2 regions of the Proteus sp. MB838 genome follow, and region 2 is predicted to be linked to the other one. Evidence: predicted binding sites of a transcription regulator. Region 2 holds the regulator's gene; the other holds the start of a gene.
The links. The regulator ArgR, encoded in region 2, controls arginine synthesis, uptake and breakdown. The targets are predictions, from matches to a motif close to ANTGAATAAAAATACANT.

Region 1: argC (N-acetyl-gamma-glutamyl-phosphate reductase) is a predicted target of ArgR. The motif match lies at 5,950-5,967, and genes of this name have one in related genera.

The regions. Positions count from the first base shown of each region.
Region 1 covers NZ_BAABMO010000005.1:126,196-136,448, reverse strand. The annotation lists gene sthA (Si-specific NAD(P)(+) transhydrogenase) at 1-220, shown strand, start outside; gene oxyR (DNA-binding transcriptional regulator OxyR) at 212-1,129, opposite strand; gene argH (argininosuccinate lyase) at 1,364-2,746, opposite strand; gene ACYUCW_RS03870 (argininosuccinate synthase) at 2,839-4,050, opposite strand; gene argB (acetylglutamate kinase) at 4,115-4,888, opposite strand; gene argC (N-acetyl-gamma-glutamyl-phosphate reductase) at 4,909-5,913, opposite strand; gene argE (acetylornithine deacetylase) at 6,014-7,177, shown strand; gene poxB (ubiquinone-dependent pyruvate dehydrogenase) at 7,269-8,993, opposite strand; gene ACYUCW_RS03845 (DUF3100 domain-containing protein) at 9,558-10,253, shown strand, end outside.
Region 2 covers NZ_BAABMO010000003.1:60,048-70,300, reverse strand. The annotation lists gene tamB (autotransporter assembly complex protein TamB) at 1-852, shown strand, start outside; gene ACYUCW_RS02080 (gamma-glutamylcyclotransferase family protein) at 858-1,205, shown strand; gene ACYUCW_RS02075 (hypothetical protein) at 1,459-1,722, shown strand; gene ACYUCW_RS02070 (dTDP-4-dehydrorhamnose 3,5-epimerase family protein) at 1,769-3,061, shown strand; gene ACYUCW_RS02065 (MFS transporter) at 3,070-4,263, shown strand; gene ppa (inorganic diphosphatase) at 4,341-4,868, opposite strand; gene fbp (class 1 fructose-bisphosphatase) at 5,068-6,075, opposite strand; gene mpl (UDP-N-acetylmuramate:L-alanyl-gamma-D-glutamyl-meso-diaminopimelate ligase) at 6,241-7,620, shown strand; gene argR (transcriptional regulator ArgR) at 7,689-8,159, opposite strand; gene mdh (malate dehydrogenase) at 8,610-9,548, shown strand; partial or broken gene ACYUCW_RS02035 (helix-turn-helix domain-containing protein) at 9,649-9,915, opposite strand; gene ACYUCW_RS02030 (DNA-binding protein) at 10,101-10,253, shown strand, end outside.

The DNA of each region.
Region 1 (10,253 bases), on a different contig from region 2:
TAGCTTAAAAATTCTTTTTCACCGTGAAACCAAGCAAATTTTAGGTATTCACTGCTTTGGCGAGCGCGCTGCTGAAATAATTCATATCGGCCAAGCAATTATGGAGCAGAAAGGAGAAGGCAATACTATCGAATACTTCGTTAATACCACCTTCAACTATCCAACCATGGCGGAAGCCTATCGCGTTGCTGCTTTAAATGGTTTAAATCGCTTATTTTGATGCTGCTTTCTTAGCCTCATAAAATGCGGTCATATGATCACGGATTGTCTCTGCTAATTGTTCATAACGATTACGCAAAGGCGATCCGGGGCGATAAGCCAAAATAATAGAACGTGATGGGTTAGGTGAAGTACAATCTAAATAGCAAACGCCATCGCGTTTTTGTGCTTGAGGTACCGCTAAATCAGGTAAAAGTGTAATACCACTTCCTGCAGCGACCATATTACGCAATGTTTCTAAACTAGTTGCTCTAAAATGGGTATCTTCTTTAGCCCCTGCTTGGAAACAAAAACCTAAAGCTTGATCACGTAAGCAATGCCCATCTTCTAACATTAATAAACGTTGGCCTGCTAAGTCCCCCATCGGCACTGATTTGCGATCATGCCATGGATGCTCATCATAAATAGCTAATTTCATCGGCTCTTCAAACAAAGGCACTTCTATAAAAGGGGCACTCTCTTTTACCATGGCTAAAATAGCACAGTCGAGTTTACCACTATCTAACTGAGCTAATAAGCTATTGGTTTGTGCTTCGTGAAGATACATCTCTAACTTAGGGTAGTTTCTATGTAATTCGGGAATAATATGCGGTAATAAATAAGGTCCAACAGTAGGAATAAGCCCAATATGTAACGGCCCTGCCATACTCTCACCTTGTAGTGATGCCATTTCTTGTAGCACTTTCACTTCACGTAATACCGTTTTCGCTTGCTCTACTAGCAATAATCCCTGCTGGGTAAACAGTACTTTGCGACTGGTTCTTTCAAGTAACATAACGCCTAATTCGTCCTCAAGTTTACGAATTTGGCCACTTAATGTTGGCTGGCTCACATGGCAAGAATCTGCCGCACGGCGAAAATGTTTATGCTCAGCTAGAGCCACCAGATATTCCAAATCACGGATATTCATTGCAGATCCCATACTTATTACTGATAGTTAATAGCTATAGATAATATAACAACTGATAAATTTTTCTATCAATCGTGCGTTATTGTAACGTGATTTTTTCATCTTTTATCAATAAATGGTGATATATCAATTGATTAAACTATTATTATCGGTAAGCGTCCATAAAAAAGCAGGGCAGTTCATGAGCCACCCTGCTTTTTTTGAATAATCTGTCAGTTATACAATGGGATAAAACTACTCATCCATATTAAGCTGTTTTTTGGCCTCAGTAATGGCATAAGAAACCTGCTGTTGAGATACTCCACCTTTTGCTAATCGTTTATCTAAACAAGATTGCAATGAAAGGATCTCGTAAACTTCAACGGTAATTTTGCTACTAAACTTCTGTAATTCAGATAGCGCCAACTCTTCAAGCGCTTTACCTTGCTCAATTGCACTAACAACAACTTCACCGACAATATGGTGAGCTTGGCGAAATGGCACCCCTTTTGCGACTAAATAATCAGCAAGCTCTGTCGCATTGGCATAACCTTGTTTTGCGGCCTCTTCACAACGAGGACGGCGAACCTGCAACCCATCAAGCACTAATGTTGCCATATGCAAACAATCAGACCAAGTATCAACGGCATCAAACAGCCCTTCTTTGTCTTCTTGCATATCTTTATTATAAGCAAGAGGCAACCCTTTTAGGGTCATCATCATTGCGGTTAATGCCCCTTGTACACGCCCGCACTTACCACGAATAAGTTCTAATGCATCAGGATTTTTCTTCTGTGGCATTAATGAAGAGCCAGAAGTGACTTTATCTGAAAGCTCAATAAAACCTGCTTCCCCACTATTAAAGAAAATCAAATCTTCAGCAAAACGAGAAAGATGCACCATACCAATAGCGGCCGCAGATAATAGCTCTAACACACGATCTCTATCTGATACGCTATCTAAACTATTGTTTGTTGCACTGGCAAAACCCAACCATTGGGCTAATTGTTCACGATCAATATCATAAGCGGTACCCGCCAAAGCGCCACTACCCAGTGGACTTACATCTAAACGCGTTAATGCATCCGCTAAACGACTCTCATCTCTTGCTAACATCTCTTTATAAGCTAAACACCAATGCGCAAAAGTGACGGGTTGAGCACGTTGTAAATGAGTATAACCGGGCATCACAGCATGTTGATTTTGCTCAGCGGTTACCACTAACGCCTTTTGTAATTCAATAATAGCCTGACGTAAGTGGACGACTTCTTCTTTACACCACAATTTTAAATCTGTCGCGACCTGATCATTACGGCTACGTCCAGTGTGCAATTTCTTACCTAAATCACCCACTTTGGCAATCAGTTTGCTCTCTACCCAACTATGAATATCTTCCGCATCACTTTGTAAAATAGAATGAGGATTAGCTGTTACTTCCTCAGACAATTCATAAAGTGCCTGTTCAAGTTGAGCTTGTTCATCCTGCGATAAGACACCTACTGTGACTAACGCTTTAGACCAAGCTACTGAACCAAAGATATCTTGTTGTGCGAGTCGATAGTCAAACCGCAGTGAATCATTGAATTGTTTAAACCGTTGATCAGCTTGCTGACTAAAACGTCCACCCCAAAGTGCCATAATCACATCCTATTTTGTCTTTGTTAAAAGTCATGCTTGATAAAAATGTATAGAGTGATGCCTTTTGTCACATCACTCTTATTGGTCTCACCTTATTTCTTTTTACTTAATGCCCGAATACGTGATGGCAAAGAGTATAGGCGGATAAACCCTTCTGCATGGCTGTGATCATAGACTTCATCTTCACCAAAGGTGGCGAACTCTTCCGAGTAGAGGCTGTTGTCAGATTTTTTCTGAATAGCATTCACATGGCCTTTATAAAGCTCTAACACCACTTCGCCATTTACCTCTGTTGCCAGCGAGTCAGCAGCAGCTTGTAATGAAGCCCGAATTGGCGTAAACCAACGACCGTCATAAACAACATAAGACATCTCTAAACCCAACTGTTGACGCCATTTAAAAGCATCTCTATCCAAAACCAGTTGCTCAACACCACGCAGTGCCGCCATCATAATGGTGCCTCCTGGGGTTTCATAGCAACCGCGAGATTTCATACCGACCAGACGATTTTCCACAATATCAATACGACCAATACCGTGTTTTACACCTAGCGTATTTAATGTAGCTAAACACTCATAAGGGGATTGAGCTTTGCCATTGATAGCAACCACTTCACCTGCTTTTACCGTTACAGAAACCTGTTCAGGTGTATCAGGGGCTTTTTTCGGATCTACCGTCCATGCCCAGCAATCTTCATTAGAGGCATTCCATGGACTTTCTAACACTCCGCCTTCTGTTGAGATATGCCATGCGTTTTCATCACGACTATAAATTTTCTCAAGTGTCGCCGTGGTTGGAATATGACGAACTTTTAGATAATCCAGTAGGGCTTCACGGGAGCGCAAGTCCCACTCTCTCCAAGGTGCAACCACTTTAAGTTGCGGTGCCAGTGCGGTATAAGTACTTTCAAAACGAACTTGGTCATTACCTTTACCTGTTGCGCCATGCGCCAAGGCATCAGCCCCGAGTTTTAATGCCAATTCAACTTGTGCTTTCGCAATCACAGGGCGTGCCATTGAAGTGCCTAACAAATAGCTCCCTTCATATAATGCCCCTGTTTTTAATACTGGATACACATAGTCTTTAATAAACTCTTCTCGTAAATCAACCACATAGCATTCACTGGCCCCTGACGCCAATGCTTTTTGCTCTACACCTTCCAGATCTTCACGACTTTGTCCCACATCAGCAACAAACGCAACCACCTCGCAATTGTCATAATGCTCTTTTAACCAAGGGATGATAGCCGATGTGTCTAGACCACCTGAATATGCCAGTACAATTTTTTTAATACCTTTTGTCATAGTGATAACCTTTATTCTCAATTGTGTTTATTTCGCCAATATACAAAGCGTTATGTGGTTGTGTTTAAGCTAAAATACGTGTCCCGATCGCCATACCATTAAATAAATCAGTCAGTTTTTCCGCGTGACGCCAACTGGCTATTTCAACAGGACGTCTAAGCGTTTTTGCCGCTTCTAATGCAGCATTAACTTTAACAATCATGCCGTCGGTGATAATGCCTTGGTCGATTAATGCTTGCGCTTTTGTGGCAGATATTTCTGTGAGTTTTTGTCCTTTGCCATCCAAAATGCCACTTACATCTGAGAGCAACACCAAATCTGCTCCTAAGGTTTCAGCAATCGCTGTTGCCGCTTGGTCAGCATTAACATTCATCAGTTCACCTTGGATACTCACACCTATAGAACTAATAATCGGGAGATACCCTGCATTCAGTAATAGATTTAATAACTCAGGAGAGCCAGGTTCAGCATTTCCCACATGACCTAGTTCATCACTAATTTTTGTTACTTTGGCTAATTGACCATCGCCCAAACAAAGTCCGACACCATTTAAACCAAAGCGTGTGGCCCATGACAGCAATGTTTTATTGGCACTTCCTGCCAACGCGCCAGTAATAATGTCAATTTGATCGGCGGGGGTAACTCGTAGGCCTTGTTTTTTAACTACGGGCAATTGCAGCTTTTTCATCAGAGAATCAACCAAACAGCCACCACCATGAACAATCACTAATGGACGACTATGACTAGTACGATATTCTTGTAGTGCTGTAAAAAAACGTGTTAACGCTTTTTCGTTATCTAGCAGTACACCGCCTAGTTTGATAATTAATGGTTCCATAAAACGTCCCTACTCATTATTTAGATAAGTGTTTCGGTTGGTGCAAAACCGAACCGAATGTTCATACATTGCACCGCTTGTGCTGCGGCCCCTTTTAATAAGTTATCTTCCGCACCGACAATAATTAAATGCTCACCTTGTTGTGCTAACCCGATATCACAAAAGGCGGTACCGACAACGGCTTTTAATGCAGGTAGACCTTTGTCATACATACGCACCAACGGTTGGTCTTGATACGCTGTTTCAAATGCCTGCCTTACCTCATTTTCTGTGACACCTTGTTTTAACTTACAGGTGATAGTGGCTAAGATCCCCCTAGCAAAATTACCAAGATGAGGAGTAAAAATGACATCAATGCCAAGGTGAGTAGCAATTTCCGGTTGGTGACGATGCGTAAAAACACCGTAAGGTTGTAAACTCACTTCACAAAAGCTGTTTGTTAAAGACGCTTTTCTGCCTGCGCCACTTACACCGCTGGTGGCATTGATAACAGGCCAGTGAGTGCTGTCTAATAATCCCGCTTCAACTAATGGCTTTAACGACAGCTGAGAAACGGTGGGATAACAACCCGGCACAGCAATAAGTTGAGCCTGACTAATCTGATCAGCGTTCCATTCGGCAAGACCATAAACCGCCTGTGATAACCAATCAGTATTCTTATGCTCGAATCCATAGTATTGTTGGTAGAAATGCTTATTTTGTACTCGGTAGGCGCCGGATAAATCGAACACCACACCCCCCTGAGCGAGAAAAATAGGGGCAATGTCATGACTGACTTCATGTGCGGTGGCTAAAAAAACGATATCGATATTTTCAGCGGCATTAGCAATATCGACCATAGGCTCAAGTGGCAAATCAACTAAGCCACGATATTGTGGGTAAAGCTCAGAAAAGCACTTCCCTGCATCTACACTTTGAGCGGATACCATCAGTCTGCTCAAATTCACATGGGGATGCTGCTGAAGATAGGCTGCTAATTCAGCACCGGTGTAACCACTTGCTCCTACAATCAGAGTATTTAACATGTCATTCTTACCTTGTACTATGAACACAAACCGATTAATGTATTTTTATTCAAAAAAAGTGCATGAATATTGATACTATTATGAAGAAAGGCTGTCAACAGTGAATATTAAATTACCTACATTTATTGAGCTTTATCGACAATTAATTGCAACACCCTCAATTAGTGCAACAGATGCTAAGACAGACCAAAGTAACGAGGCACTGATTAATCTGTTGGCTAATTGGTTGGAAACACTCGGTTTTTCAATTGAAATACAACCAGTACCTGAAACCAGAGGGAAATTTAACCTACTTGCTACCCTTGGCAGTGGAACCGGCGGGTTATTACTCTGTGGACATACGGATACGGTGCCATTTGATGAAGGACGTTGGACTCAAGATCCCTTTACCCTAACGGAAAAAGAAGGCAAGTTATATGGTTTAGGTACGGCAGATATGAAAGGCTTTTTTGCCTTTATTATTGATGCATTGCGAGATATAGATACCTCTCAACTCACACATCCTCTGTATATTCTTGCTACAGCAGATGAAGAAACGTCGATGGCTGGTGCACGTTATTTTGCCGCTAATACCGCTATTCGTCCTGATTTTGCTATTATTGGCGAACCCACCTCATTACAACCAATACGTGCTCACAAAGGGCATTTATCTAATGCTATCCGTATTACTGGGCAATCCGGTCACTCTAGTGATCCGGAAAAAGGTGTCAACGCTATTGAGTTAATGCATGAATCTATCACCCATCTCAGTACACTGCGCGATAGATTAAAAACCCGTTATAACAATCCGGCGTTTGTTATTCCCTATCCCACCATGAACTTTGGTTATATTAACGGTGGTGATGCTGCTAATAGAATTTGTGCTTGCTGTGAATTACATATGGATATTCGCCCATTACCGGGATTAACGCTGCAAGATCTTGATGATCTGCTGCACGAAACATTAGCCCCGGTAAAAGCGCGCTGGCCGGGACGTTTAAGTGTCGAAGCATTGCACGAGCCTATTCCCGGCTACGAGTGTCCGACCGATCATAAAATGGTTGCCGTGATTGAAAAACTACTGGGTGAGAAAGCGCAAACTGTTAATTACTGTACCGAAGCACCTTTTATTCAAGCGCTATGCCCTACGCTAGTGCTTGGTCCTGGCTCCATTGAACAAGCCCACCAGCCTGATGAGTTTATTGATATGGCTTTTATTGAGCCAACTCGTGAATTAATGGGGCAATTAATTGAAAACTTTTGTTTAGCAGAGAAAGCGAAATAATAAAAAATCCTATCGACTTATGTTGAAATGCAAGTTGCAGGTAGGCGATTAGCCCCTGCAACTCGCAATATAACGATTATGCGTTTAATGATTAGCGCAACCAGTTGGTTTTCGCTAATTGCACTATTTCATCGCCACGACCATTAATAATCGCTTTCATCATATACAAGCTAAAACCTTTGGCCTGCTCAAATTTAATTTCCGGGGGCATGGAAAGCTCTTGTTTTGCGGTTACCACATCCACAATAACAGGGCCATCATGTTCAAAGGCTGTTTTTAATGCTTCATCAAGATCTTCGCCTTTCTCAACGCGAATACCTTTAATTCCCGCCGCATTGGCAATAGCGGCAAAATCAGGATTATGTAAATCGGTGCCGTCAGTCAAATAGCCCCCCGCTTTCATTTCCATCGCCACAAAACCTAATACGCTGTTATTAAAAATCACCACTTTCACTGGTAAGTTCATTTGAGCCAATGAGATGAAATCACCCATTAACATGGTAAAACCACCGTCACCGCACATCGCCACAACTTGACGTTTTCTGTCCAGTGCTTGAATACCAATAGCTTGCGCCATCGCATTCGCCATTGAGCCATGGTTAAATGAACCAATTAAACGACGTTTACCATTCATTTTCACGTAACGTGCTGCCCAAACTGTTGGCGTGCCAACATCACAGGTAAATACCGCATCATCGTTGGCTAATTCACTTAATCGACGTGCTAAATACTGAGGGTGGATCAACTCACGCTCACTAGGTTGAGCCAATGCATCTAAATCTTTGCGTGCTTTAGCATAATGTTTTAACGAGGCATCAAGATGTGCGGTATCTGTTTTCTCTTTTAATCGCGGTTGTAATGCATTAAGGGTTGCTTTGACATCTCCAACAAAAGCCATATCCACATGGCAATGTGAGCCAATGCTACTTGGATTAAGGTCAATTTGAATAATATTAGCTTTGGCAGGATAGAAAGCGCGATAAGGGAATTGAGTACCTAACAGCACTAAAGTATCGGCATTCTCCATTGCGTGATAACCCGATGAAAAACCGATAAGACCCGTCATTCCCACGCTACATGGATTATTCCACTCAAGATACTCTTTACCACGTAGTGCATGCACAACAGGGGCTTTTAAGGTTTGTGCTAGTTTCACCACTTCATCATGTGCTTGAGCACAACCGGCACCACACATTAAGGTGATATTTTTAGCGTTATTCAGTGCCTCAGACAGTTTTTCGATTTCAAAACGATTCGGCATAATCAGTGGTGATTGTAGTGGATACCAATTTTCATGGGCATCTTCTGGAGCGGGTTTTAACGCTACATCACCGGGTAATACCACCACCGCAACACCCTTTTTCAAAATAGCGGTGCGCATAGCGATAGCCAGAATTTGTGGGATCTGATCGGGATTAGAGACTAATTCACAATAGTGACTACATTCACGAAATAACTCTTGAGGATGAGTTTCTTGAAAGTAATTACTACCAATTTCAGCAGAGGGAATATGAGCGGCAATCGCTAATACGGGAACATGATTACGATGACAATCAAAAAGTCCATTAATTAAGTGTAAGTTACCTGGTCCGCAGGAGCCGGCACAAACGGCTAATTCACCATTGATAGCCGCTTCTGCTCCGGCGGCAAAAGCCGCGACTTCTTCATGGCGTGTGCCCATCCATTCAATGGTACCCATTTTGCGCAAGCTATCACTTAATCCATTCAATGAATCGCCCGTCACCCCCCAAATACGTTTCACACCTGCATTATGGAGCACTTTAGCAATATAGGTTGCAACTGTTTGCTTACTCATGTGACGCATTTCCTTTTTATTTTAGTGGGTAATCTCTCTACATGCTGCCCCAGATATAACAACCGACTCTTTTACCACATCATATAGAGAATACCGTGTTATTAAATCAAATATTAAGAATAACATCTCTTGATTGATTGTCACGGTAGATAGGTCAATTAATAAAGGAAATTAACTATAAAAAATAATACTATTGATAAACGCACTTATCGCTTTTATGACTCATTTCGCATTAAATAAGAATCTATCTCATTTATATTGTATTAAAATCATCAAGTGCTAGACAAAATAAACTTATAGGATTATTTTAATAATTAAACTAATTTTTAATTGCTCTTTTTCTACTATCATTTTATTTAACAATATAGCTGACACATTTCAGCCTTACTCTCTGTCTTTCCTCAATAATTTCAGTTAACTCAAATTGTTAATAAATTTATTACTATTATTTTATTTCATGTCCCATGAAAAAGAGGTATGAAGTAAACATGACATTGGTCACGCTACCTTTTGCTTTTTGTCCTCTAGAATAAAGCCTGTTTATTTTTCTACGGAGATTAACGGATGGACAAAAGTAGAAGTCCGATAAAGGTTTTCTTTATTAGTATTCTGGCAGTCCTTTTCTTAATTTTTATTTCACAATATGTGATTGGTAAAAAAGAAATTAAGATTGGTATTGCAGTCATTCCTATTCTACCAATGTTATTTGCAGTTATTATTGGTATGTTTATGTCGGCTGGATTTACCCGCAAAAAAATTAAAGTTTGGGGTAAATTATTTACAGAAAAAGAAGAAGGCTTCTGCGGTAAAATGGTAGGTTTCAGCCTACTTATTTTAGGTACGCAATATGCTGGCATGATCGTCCCAAATATAAAAATGATTTTAAGTGTCGGTATTCCTTTATTTGTTCAAGAGCTAGGAAACTTATTACCAGTATTAATTGCCGTACCATTAGCCATTAAATTTGGTTTTGGTCGCCGTGCAATTGGTGCATGTTCATCTATTAGTCGAGAACCTTCTATCGCCGTTATTCAAGGTAGATTTGGGACTGGCTCACAAGAATATATTGGTGTATTAGCTATTTACTTATGTGGTTCTGTTATCGGGACTTTATGGTTTAGCGTATTAGGTAGTCTTGCACCATTAACAGGCTTACACCCACTTGCTCTAGCAGCAGGCTCCGGCGTAGGTTCAGGTTCAATGTTAAGTGCTGCATCAGGGGCATTAATTAACGGTTTAGACGAAGCTTTAGCACAACAA
Region 2 (10,253 bases):
TTGCTTAAATTAGATGGTCGTATTGATATCCCTTGGGCTCGTATCGTGGTGCAGGAATTACCCGAGTCTGCGGTGTCGGCTTCCTCTGATGAAGTGATGTTGGATAAAGAATTACAACCTATAGCACCAAAGCAGACTTCTATACCTATTCAAAGTAATTTGGCGATTAATATTGGCGATGATGTCACATTAGATGCCTTTGGATTGAAAGCCAGATTAACAGGGGCATTAAAAGTTGCTCAAAGTAAGCAAGGGTTGGGATTAAATGGTCAAGTGGATATTCCTCGCGGGGAATTCAAAGCTTATGGACAAGATTTACAAGTACGTAAAGGGCAAATCTTGTTCTCAGGGCCGGTTGATCAGCCATACTTAAATATTGAAGCGATACGTAACCCTGATAATACGGCAGATAATGTCATTGCTGGGGTTAAAGTTACCGGGCTTGCGGATAAGCCGAAAGTGGAAATATTCTCTGAGCCGGCCAAAACACAACAAGAAGCATTATCCTACTTGTTAAGAGGGGAAGGATTAGCAAGTGGTGATTCTGATTCAGCACAAATGACAGCCATGCTAATAGGATTAGGTGTTGGACAAAGTGGACAACTCGTAGGACGTATTGGCGAAACCTTTGGTATTTCTGATTTAGCGTTAGATACACAAGGTGTAGGGGATAGTTCACAAGTTGTCGTCAGTGGTAAGATAACTGATGATTTACAAGTGAAGTATGGGATGGGTATATTTGATTCGCTAGCGACGTTAACATTACGTTATCGCTTGATGCCCAGGTTGTATTTACAAGCAGTGTCTGGTATGAATCAGGCAATAGATCTGCTTTATCAATTTGAGTTTTAATTTATATGCGAATTATTGTTTATGGAAGTTTACGGCGAAATCAGGGTAACCATCACTGGATGACCTACGCACAGCTATTAGGTGAGTATAAATTAGCGGGGTATAAACTCTATGATTTAGGGTTTTATCCTGCTGTGGTTGAAGGTGATGGTGAAATAGAATGTGAAGTTTATCGGATCACGCCTTCCATTTTGACGGAGCTTGATGAACTGAAAAAAAATGATCAAGATTACAAGCGCCAGTTGATATCAACACCTTATGGTAGTGCTTGGATCTATCTTTATCAAAAGCCAGTTGATGGGTTGCGAGAAATCAAAAGTGGAGATTGGCTAAAACGCCACGAAGAAGAGTAATAGGCTTACGAAAGCTGACTCAATAATGATTAAAAAAGCTCGATATATATCGAGCTTTTTTATTTTTACTAAAAGTAGTATTTATATTTTAAAATTTAAATAAATAATTATTACTTCGTTTTTTATCTAAATTGATATGAAAATAATTAATGGTAGAGCTGATTGACAGAAAAATAACTTCAGTGTTAAAACAGTTTTGCTTAAGAAGGAAAGAGATAACGACTTATTATTAAATAGCGAAATAAGGTAATTTATGGACAAATTAAACGATATTACTCAACTTTATAATAATCCACCAAAAGATGTAAAACATAATATAGTCAATCATCGTTTTACGGATATGATGCTACAAACTAAAACTGTTGCAACAGAAGCATTAGATAAATTAGCTTATCTTGCAGGTATTAAAAATGCACCTGCTGATGATAAGTATTTAAAATTAAACACCACTAGCTTAGATGCGTTACTAAAAAGTGCGAAGTCACTTGGTTATGATATCGAAGTCGTCAGTCTTTAATCAATAAGCAGCCGTAAGGCTGCTTTTTAAATGAAAGGAGGCAATAGTGAATAAGGATATTAATGAACTTAATAAAGATATTAATATTGTCGGATTACATTGGATTGAACGCTGGCGAGTGAATAATGGAAAACATCAGTCTTATGTTATTCCTTTCGCAACAACCTATCCTATTAATATTGTTTATCACGGTAAAAGCGAATTTAAATATGGGCAGTATGGCATTCATCTTGGCCAGCAAGATACACTCACCTTTTTAGGTGATAAAAAACAAAAGATACTGGCTAAATTTATTGATTGTCGTAAAAACTCACCGACATTTAAATCAGAATTAAGTTTGGAGATAACCCCATCATCCGCAAGAACACTTATTATTCCCCCAGGAGTTGCTCATACTTTTTCCCATCTAGAAAATGTTTTTACCTTAAATAGCTACTCTCTTTTTTTACCTACTATCGAGCAATTAGCAAGTGAAACATTAAATTGGTCACCTAATAATGATGTGATAAATCTGCCGGAAGATATCGATATTAATGAGATTGAAGGCTATGAGCCGATGACAGAAGAAGCTTCGGCGCTGGTCTACTATCGAGTTGCTGAGATACAACAGCAGTGGTTAAGCCAACATCGATTTTTACACTCTGAAACTCGTAAAATTCGCTTAGATAATGGCGATGAAATTAATGTAAGGTTGCGAGAGAAAATAGCCGATGTTCAAAAACAGTCATTACCTACATCCACTATTTTAGGTGTTGAATTTCGTGAAATGGCGACCCTGCATACGGGCAAAGAGAGTGGCATTGTTCCATTAACGCGACAATCCCCTATGTATCTAGTTGAACATGGTCAGGAGGCTTATGATTTCGACTCTTATGGATTACATTTAGGGCAAGAAGATCATTTAACTTTTTTAGGAAATACCTCGGGTAAAATCACTATTAAGCTGGTGGATATGCGTGAAGATTCGCCTACGCTATTTTATGAAGATGAAATGGTTTTTGATCCGGCACCCAATATTGAGTTAGTGATCCCCTGTGGTGTTGCCCATGCCTTATTTAATATGGCGAATATCATTACTGTGAATCGACCTGTTATCTATTTGGACGAAGAAAAAGAATATATTCCGGGTCATGACGTGATTGATTGGAAAATCGCTAATAAAAATTATCAAGCTTATCGTGTTAATAAAATAGCAGCAGATTTAACCTATTATCAATTTCTTGTTTCTAAACAACAAGCGTTAATGAAACATAGGCCCACCCATCATACCCCAAAATCAATTATTGTTTATGATGAAAATAATCAGCCTATTAAAGTATTAATTAAAGAAAAGGTGTAACCTCTATTATGCGTATTGTCTTTTTCTATATGCTTTTTTTGGTATTAAGTGCAGATGGTCTAATGGTTTTTTTGACACCTGTTATTGTTTATCAATTAACAACAAGCATTGAATATGCGGGATTGACATACGCTTTATGGTGGTTACCACGTATTTTTTTAATACCGCTTATTGGTCAATATATTGATGGTCTAGGTGTCCGTCCTGTTTCTGTTATTTCCGATAGCTGTAAAATTATCGGTTGTTTATTTTTATTAATAGTAGATTTTTCCTCTGATTTAGTTATTGCAATTAGTTTTGGATTAGTGGGTAGCTTAATTTCTATTGGTAATTCACAGACACTGATTTCATATGAAAAAATTATTGCCTTGATGAGTCGCCATAAAGAACATCATATTAATATAATGTCTCGAATGGATTTTTTGGGCATGATCATTGGCCCATTAATCGGTATGTTATTTATTGATTATGGTTACCATTATTTACTGATTATTCCCTGTCTATTTTATTTCATTAACGCCGTGTTCTTTTTGTTCTTTTACTTAGTGCCAAAACAGCGCCAATCTGCCACTCAGTTACATAGCCTAACAGAGACATTACAGGTGACGAAAAGGATAGTGGTGATTTTTACGTCTCCTATTTTGGTTTTTTCTATTTTAATTGCTATCGGCAATAATATGTTTGATGGATTAATTGAGTCGAGTGGGGCGGCGTTGATCGACCAATCGATGAATTTACCCATTAAATATTATGGCTTTATTGATATTTCTGCGGGGATCTGTGGCGTGATAGGAACTTATTTATATGGTTATCTAACCCATTATTTAAATCGAAAATTATTAATGTCTCTATCAATTTGTATCATCACAATAAGTTCTTTTCTATTGGTTATTTTTCAACATGATATCACGGCTTTTATTCTCTTTTATGCCCTATCCATTATTGGTAAGGTTTTTTCAGGGAATATTTTACGGATGTTAAGAATAGAAATTATTCCTGTGACACAATTAGCTAGCATTTCCTCACTGATTATTTTGTTTAATCAACTGATTTTGCCCATTGTTGGGGGATTGCTCTTTTTCTCTACAGGGAATATTTCGACAGTATATATATTGATGATAATCGCTATGGCGATCACCTTGGTGAGTGGCGTAATGCTTATTATGCGGTTAAACCATAAAAAAGAGATAATCATAAAATAAGCCCACATTTGAAGTGGGCTTATTTTTGCTAAGCAACCAATGGATTACTTAGCAACGCTAATTCTAATGACACAGAATTATTTTTTTGCGCGTTCAAAAGAAGACAGAATTTCAGCTTTAGCCGCTTCTACGCCTTCCCAACCATCAACTTTTACCCATTTACCAGATTCTAAATCTTTGTAATGTTCGAAGAAGTGTTTGATTTGAGCTTTTAATAATTCAGGTAGATCGTTCACATCTTTAATGTGATCGTATTCTTTACTTAGTTTAGTGTGTGGTACAGCAACCAGTTTTGCATCTTCACCTGATTCATCAGTCATTTTCAGTACGCCAACAGGACGGCAACGAATGACTGAACCTGGTTGTAATGGGTATGGAGTTGGAACCAGAACGTCTACTGGATCACCATCTAAAGATAATGTGTTGTTGATGTAACCGTAGTTGCATGGGTAGAACATCGCTGTTGACATAAAACGGTCAACGAACAGTGCACCACTTTCTTTATCAACTTCGTATTTGATTGGATCAGCATTGGCTGGAATTTCAATAACAACATAGATATCTTCTGGTAGTTCTTTACCAGCAGGAACATGATTCAGGCTCATAAAAAATTTCCTATGAAAAATTAATTTGACGTGGCTCGTAGTATAGCGAAAAGTTTTTAACAATACCCGTTTTTTGCCGTACAGGTTGCCTTTTGAGGTAAAAATAAGCAACAAATACACGAATTAGCTATTTTGGGAGATGAAAAAACCGGACGCGTTAATTAAGCCCGGTTTAACTATATCCTGACAAAAAGAAAATTTATTCTTCGTCTGGATATTGAGCCATAAATGCTTCTGCTTGTTCGACCATCGCTTTAGTACCCACAAAGAATGGCATGCGTTGGTGCAACTCTGTTGGTTTGATATCTAAAATACGATCTTTACCATTACTGGCTTTACCACCCGCTTGTTCCGCGAGGAATGCCATTGGGTTGCATTCATAAAGTAAGCGTAATTTACCATTTGGATGACTTGCCGTACTTGGGTAAATATAAATCCCCCCTTTGAGCAAGTTACGATGGAAATCCGCAACCAAAGAGCCAATATAGCGAGTTGTATAAGGACGGTTAGTTGCTGCATCCTGCTCTTGGCAATACTTGATGTATTTTTTTACCCCTAATGGGAATTTAATGTAGTTACCTTCATTGATTGAATACATATTTCCGGTAGGCGGAAAATGAACACTTTCGTGAGATAAACAGAAAACCCCTAAAGAAGGATCGTAAGTAAAGGCATGTACACCACAACCGGTAGTGTAAACCAACATAGTAGATGAGCCATAAACGACATAACCCGCAGCAACTTGGCGATTACCGGGTTGCAGGAAATCATCTAGTGTCACTGGTTGGCCAATAGGCGTAATACGGTGGTAAATAGAGAAAATAGTACCAACGGAAACGTTTACATCGATATTAGAAGAACCATCCAATGGATCCATTAATACCACATACTTGGCATTTTCCGCGCGATCACCTTCAAAGATAACGATATCGTCTTCTTCTTCCGAACCGATCCCCGCAACTTCACCACGAGCTTTAAGTGCTGCTTTTAGTTTCTCATTCGCGTAAAGATCCAGTTTCATCTGGGCTTCACCTTGAACATTAGAAACACCGTTAGTGCCAAGAATATCGACTAACCCAGCTTTATTAATATCACGGTGAATAATTTTAGCCCCAAGCTTAATGGCTGACAGCAATGCCGTTAATTCGCCAGTTGCATGGGGAAAATCTTGTTGTTTCTCGACGATAAATTCGCCTAATGTTTTCATGACGTGGGTCCTGAATGTGAATGGATAAAATATAAAAAGGAAAAAAGTTTCCTTATTAGTGGCAAGTTTATCCAAAGAATCGCATGATTCAAAGGTTAATCCGTTTCTAATCTGCTTTTTGATGGTTAGAATAGTGACCAACTTCATGCTATTGGAAAGAAATTCATGCACATTCATATTCTTGGTATTTGTGGCACCTTTATGGGAAGTCTTGCCATCTTAGCTCGAGCGAAAGGGCATAAAGTAACTGGCTCTGATGCAAATGTTTATCCTCCAATGAGCACATTATTGGAAAATCAAGGCATTGAGCTAATCGAAGGTTATGCTCCACAACAATTGGAACCTGCTCCTGACATGGTGATTATTGGCAATGCGATGACTCGAGGGAATCCTTGTGTTGAAGCGGTACTTGAAAAAGGATTGCCTTACACATCAGGGCCACAATGGTTACATGACTATATTTTGCCTGAGCGTTGGGTTTTGGCCGTTGCGGGTACCCATGGTAAAACGACTACGGCAGGTATGCTGGCTTGGATTTTAGAAGATTGTGGTTATCAACCTGGTTTTTTAATTGGTGGTGTGCCGGGTAACTTTCAAGTTTCAGCACAATTGGGGGAAAGCCCGTTTTTTGTTATTGAAGCTGATGAGTATGACAGTGCTTTCTTTGATAAACGTTCTAAATTTGTTCATTACTCGCCACGTACGCTTATCTTAAATAATCTGGAATTCGATCATGCGGATATTTTTGATGATTTAACGGCGATTCAAAAACAGTTTCATCATTTAGTCCGTATTGTGCCGGGCAGTGGCAAAATTATCATGCCTGATAACGATCTGAACTTAAAACAGACCATTGGTATGGGATGTTGGAGTGAGGAAGAGTACACCGGTGAGACGGGTGATTGGCAGGCGAAAAAGATCAGTAATGACAGTAGCCACTTTGCAGTGTTCCATAAAGGTGAGCAAGTCGGTGAGGTTTGTTGGGGACTTTCGGGTGAACACAATATGCAAAATGGCTTAATGGCCATTGTGGCAGCTCACCACGTTGGTGTATTACCGGTAGATGCATGCGCAGCACTCAATAAATTTATTAACGCCCGTCGTCGTTTAGAGTTACGGGGTGAAGTAAATCAAGTGAGTGTTTATGATGACTTTGCCCATCATCCTACGGCGATTTTAGCAACCCTTGAAGCGTTACGTAGTAAAGTTGGCGGAACAGCACGTATTATTGCGGTATTAGAACCTCGCTCTAATACGATGAAGATGGGGATCAGTAAAGATGATATCGCCCCGGCATTGGGACGTGCTGATGAAGTTTTCTTATTTCAGCCACCTAACATTCAATGGTTAGTCAGTGATATTGCCGAGAAGTGTGTACAGCCTGCTCGTTGGAGCACGGATATTGATACATTAGTGGAGATGGTTGCTAAAGAAGCTAAACCGGGTGATCATATTTTGATCATGAGCAATGGTGGCTTTGGTGGTATACATGAAAAACTCCTGGCGAAATTAGCCACACCAAAATCATCTGTGGATCAATATTAATTTAAATAAGTAAGCCACTGAAATTTCAGTGGCTTACTGTTTATGACCTATTTTCCTGAAGTCGCTATTTATAATTCCTGATCAAATAGGTTTAAAATCGCATCTCGTAGTTCTTCTGTTGAGAATCCTGGCGCGGGTGTAGAAAAAATAGTGTCATCACCAGCGATACTTCCGAGGATCCCTTCTGCTTTACCTAAAGAATCTAATAAACGTGCAATAAGCTGTGCGGCACCGGGGCTGGTTCTAATAACCACTACTGAGTGGTTATGGTCAATATCAAGTACCAAATTTTTCAATGGGCTACTTGCTGTTGGTACACCAAGTTCTGTTGGCAGGCAGTAAACCATTTCCATTTTGGCATTACGCGTTCTTACTGCGCCAAATTTTGTTAGCATACGAGAGATTTTAGACTGGTTAATATTATCAAAACCAGCTTCTTGTAATGCGGTTACAATCTCGCCTTGTGAACTGAATTTTTCTTCTTTCAGCAGGGCTTTAAATGCTTTAACCAAGTCTTCTTGCTTAGAAGGAGTGCGCATAGTTCACCTTTAGTGAGTTATCAATAACTCGCACATTATGCAGAGAAGTGAATTTTTATGCAACATTAGCTCCGTTAATCTTGTTTCTCTTCTTGGTTGATGTGTGTTTTTGTGTGTTAACTCAAAAAAGTTTTATTTCTCGATATTGAATGCGATAATCTTGATTAGGTAAATAATTTGTTAACTAAATGATAATCTTAAATGATTATGCAATATGAGATAGTTCGTTTAGCACTTAGCGATATTTATTGGAATTATTTCTCAAAAGAGTGCCCGCTATCTCATTAACAGATAAGCAATTTGTTTAGAATAACCGAAGTATTATTTTTTACTACAAATGCCTTATTATGCAATATAGCTGTTAAATAATTGTTTTCTTTACTAGGTGTGTTGCGTAATAGTGAGTATATCAAAGGCGTTCCACTATCTCGTAAACTAAGGAGTATCAGAATGAAAGTAGCAGTTCTCGGTGTAGCGGGTGGTATTGGTCAGGCACTGGCACTTCTTCTTAAAAATCAGCTTCCAGCTGGTAGTGAACTCTCTTTATATGATATCGCTCCGGTTACACCGGGTGTTGCAGCGGACTTAAGTCATATACCTACTCAAGTAAGGGTAAAAGGTTTTGCTGGCGAAGATCCTTCTCCTGCATTAAAAGATGCAGATGTTGTTTTAATTTCTGCCGGTGTTGCCCGTAAACCGGGTATGGATCGCTCTGATCTTTTCAATGTAAATGCAGGGATCGTGCGTAATCTTATTGAAAAAGTTGCACAAAACTGCCCTAAGGCGCTTATTGGTATCATTACTAATCCAGTCAATACTACGGTTGCTATCGCTGCTGAAGTACTGAAAAAAGCCGGTGTTTATGATAAAAAACGCCTATTTGGTGTGACAACACTGGATATTATCCGTGCGAATACTTTTGTTGCTGAATTAAAAGGCAAAGATCCACAAACAACGAATGTTCCGGTCATTGGTGGACACTCAGGTGTCACTATTCTTCCTTTGCTATCTCAAGTAGCCGGTGTGTCATTTACTGATGAAGAAGTTGCTGCATTAACAAAACGTATTCAAAATGCGGGAACTGAGGTTGTTGAAGCTAAAGCGGGTGGCGGATCAGCCACATTATCAATGGGACAAGCAGCTGCGCGCTTTGGTCTTTCATTGATCCGTGCTTTAAATGGCGAAAAAGATGTTATTGAGTGCACCTATACCGAAGGCGATGGTGAACATGCCCGTTTCTTTGCACAACCTGTTCGTTTAGGTAAGAATGGTGTTGAAGAATATCTACCAATCGGTCAATTAAGTGATTTTGAAAAACAATCTCTTAATGGCATGTTGGATGTATTGAAAAAAGATATAATTCTTGGCGAAGAATTTATTAATAAATAAAAAATAACCTTTTTGCTTTAAAATAATGTAAATTTAAATAAAAACCGCTGATAGTGTATCAGCGGTTTTTTTTATTAATTATAATATATGTAATTATTAGTTAATTATTGGTTTTGTCGCGTATCTTCCGTTCAAGTAATTCTCCTGTTTCAGGATGAAAATAACGACTGGGCCAAATTTCCGAAGGCGCTACACCTAGAAAGTCAGCAATGATTTTCTCACCTTTTGGCCAAGGGCGTGACAGTGCGTTAGCCAGTGTTGAAGAGCTTAAACCAGCTTGGCGAGAGATGGCTGCCAGTGTTGTGCCTCATTTTCTGAGTGCGGCAATAATATCGGCAGGATGCCAATCAGATTTCCTTGAAATCATTTTTAATCCTTTTTCTATAAAATTAAATGCTGTGTTAGTGGTATAAATAACAGTTTATTAGAAATGCTTAAAAGCATTAAACTGATTATTTAGAAAATAAAATAACATTATTTTTCTAAAAATATTTCTGATTTTATTCTTAATAATTTCTTTTTTGAAGTTGATAACAATTTTAGAGAAACGTAATGAAAAAAGAGTGGTATACGGCAATGGAATTGACGGGTATAGGTGGATTACCTAAATCACCACAAGGTGTAAATGCAAAAGCTAAACGTGAATCTTGGTTAAAACAAGAGAGAACTAATAAACAAGGAAATGGCGTTGAATATCATTACTCT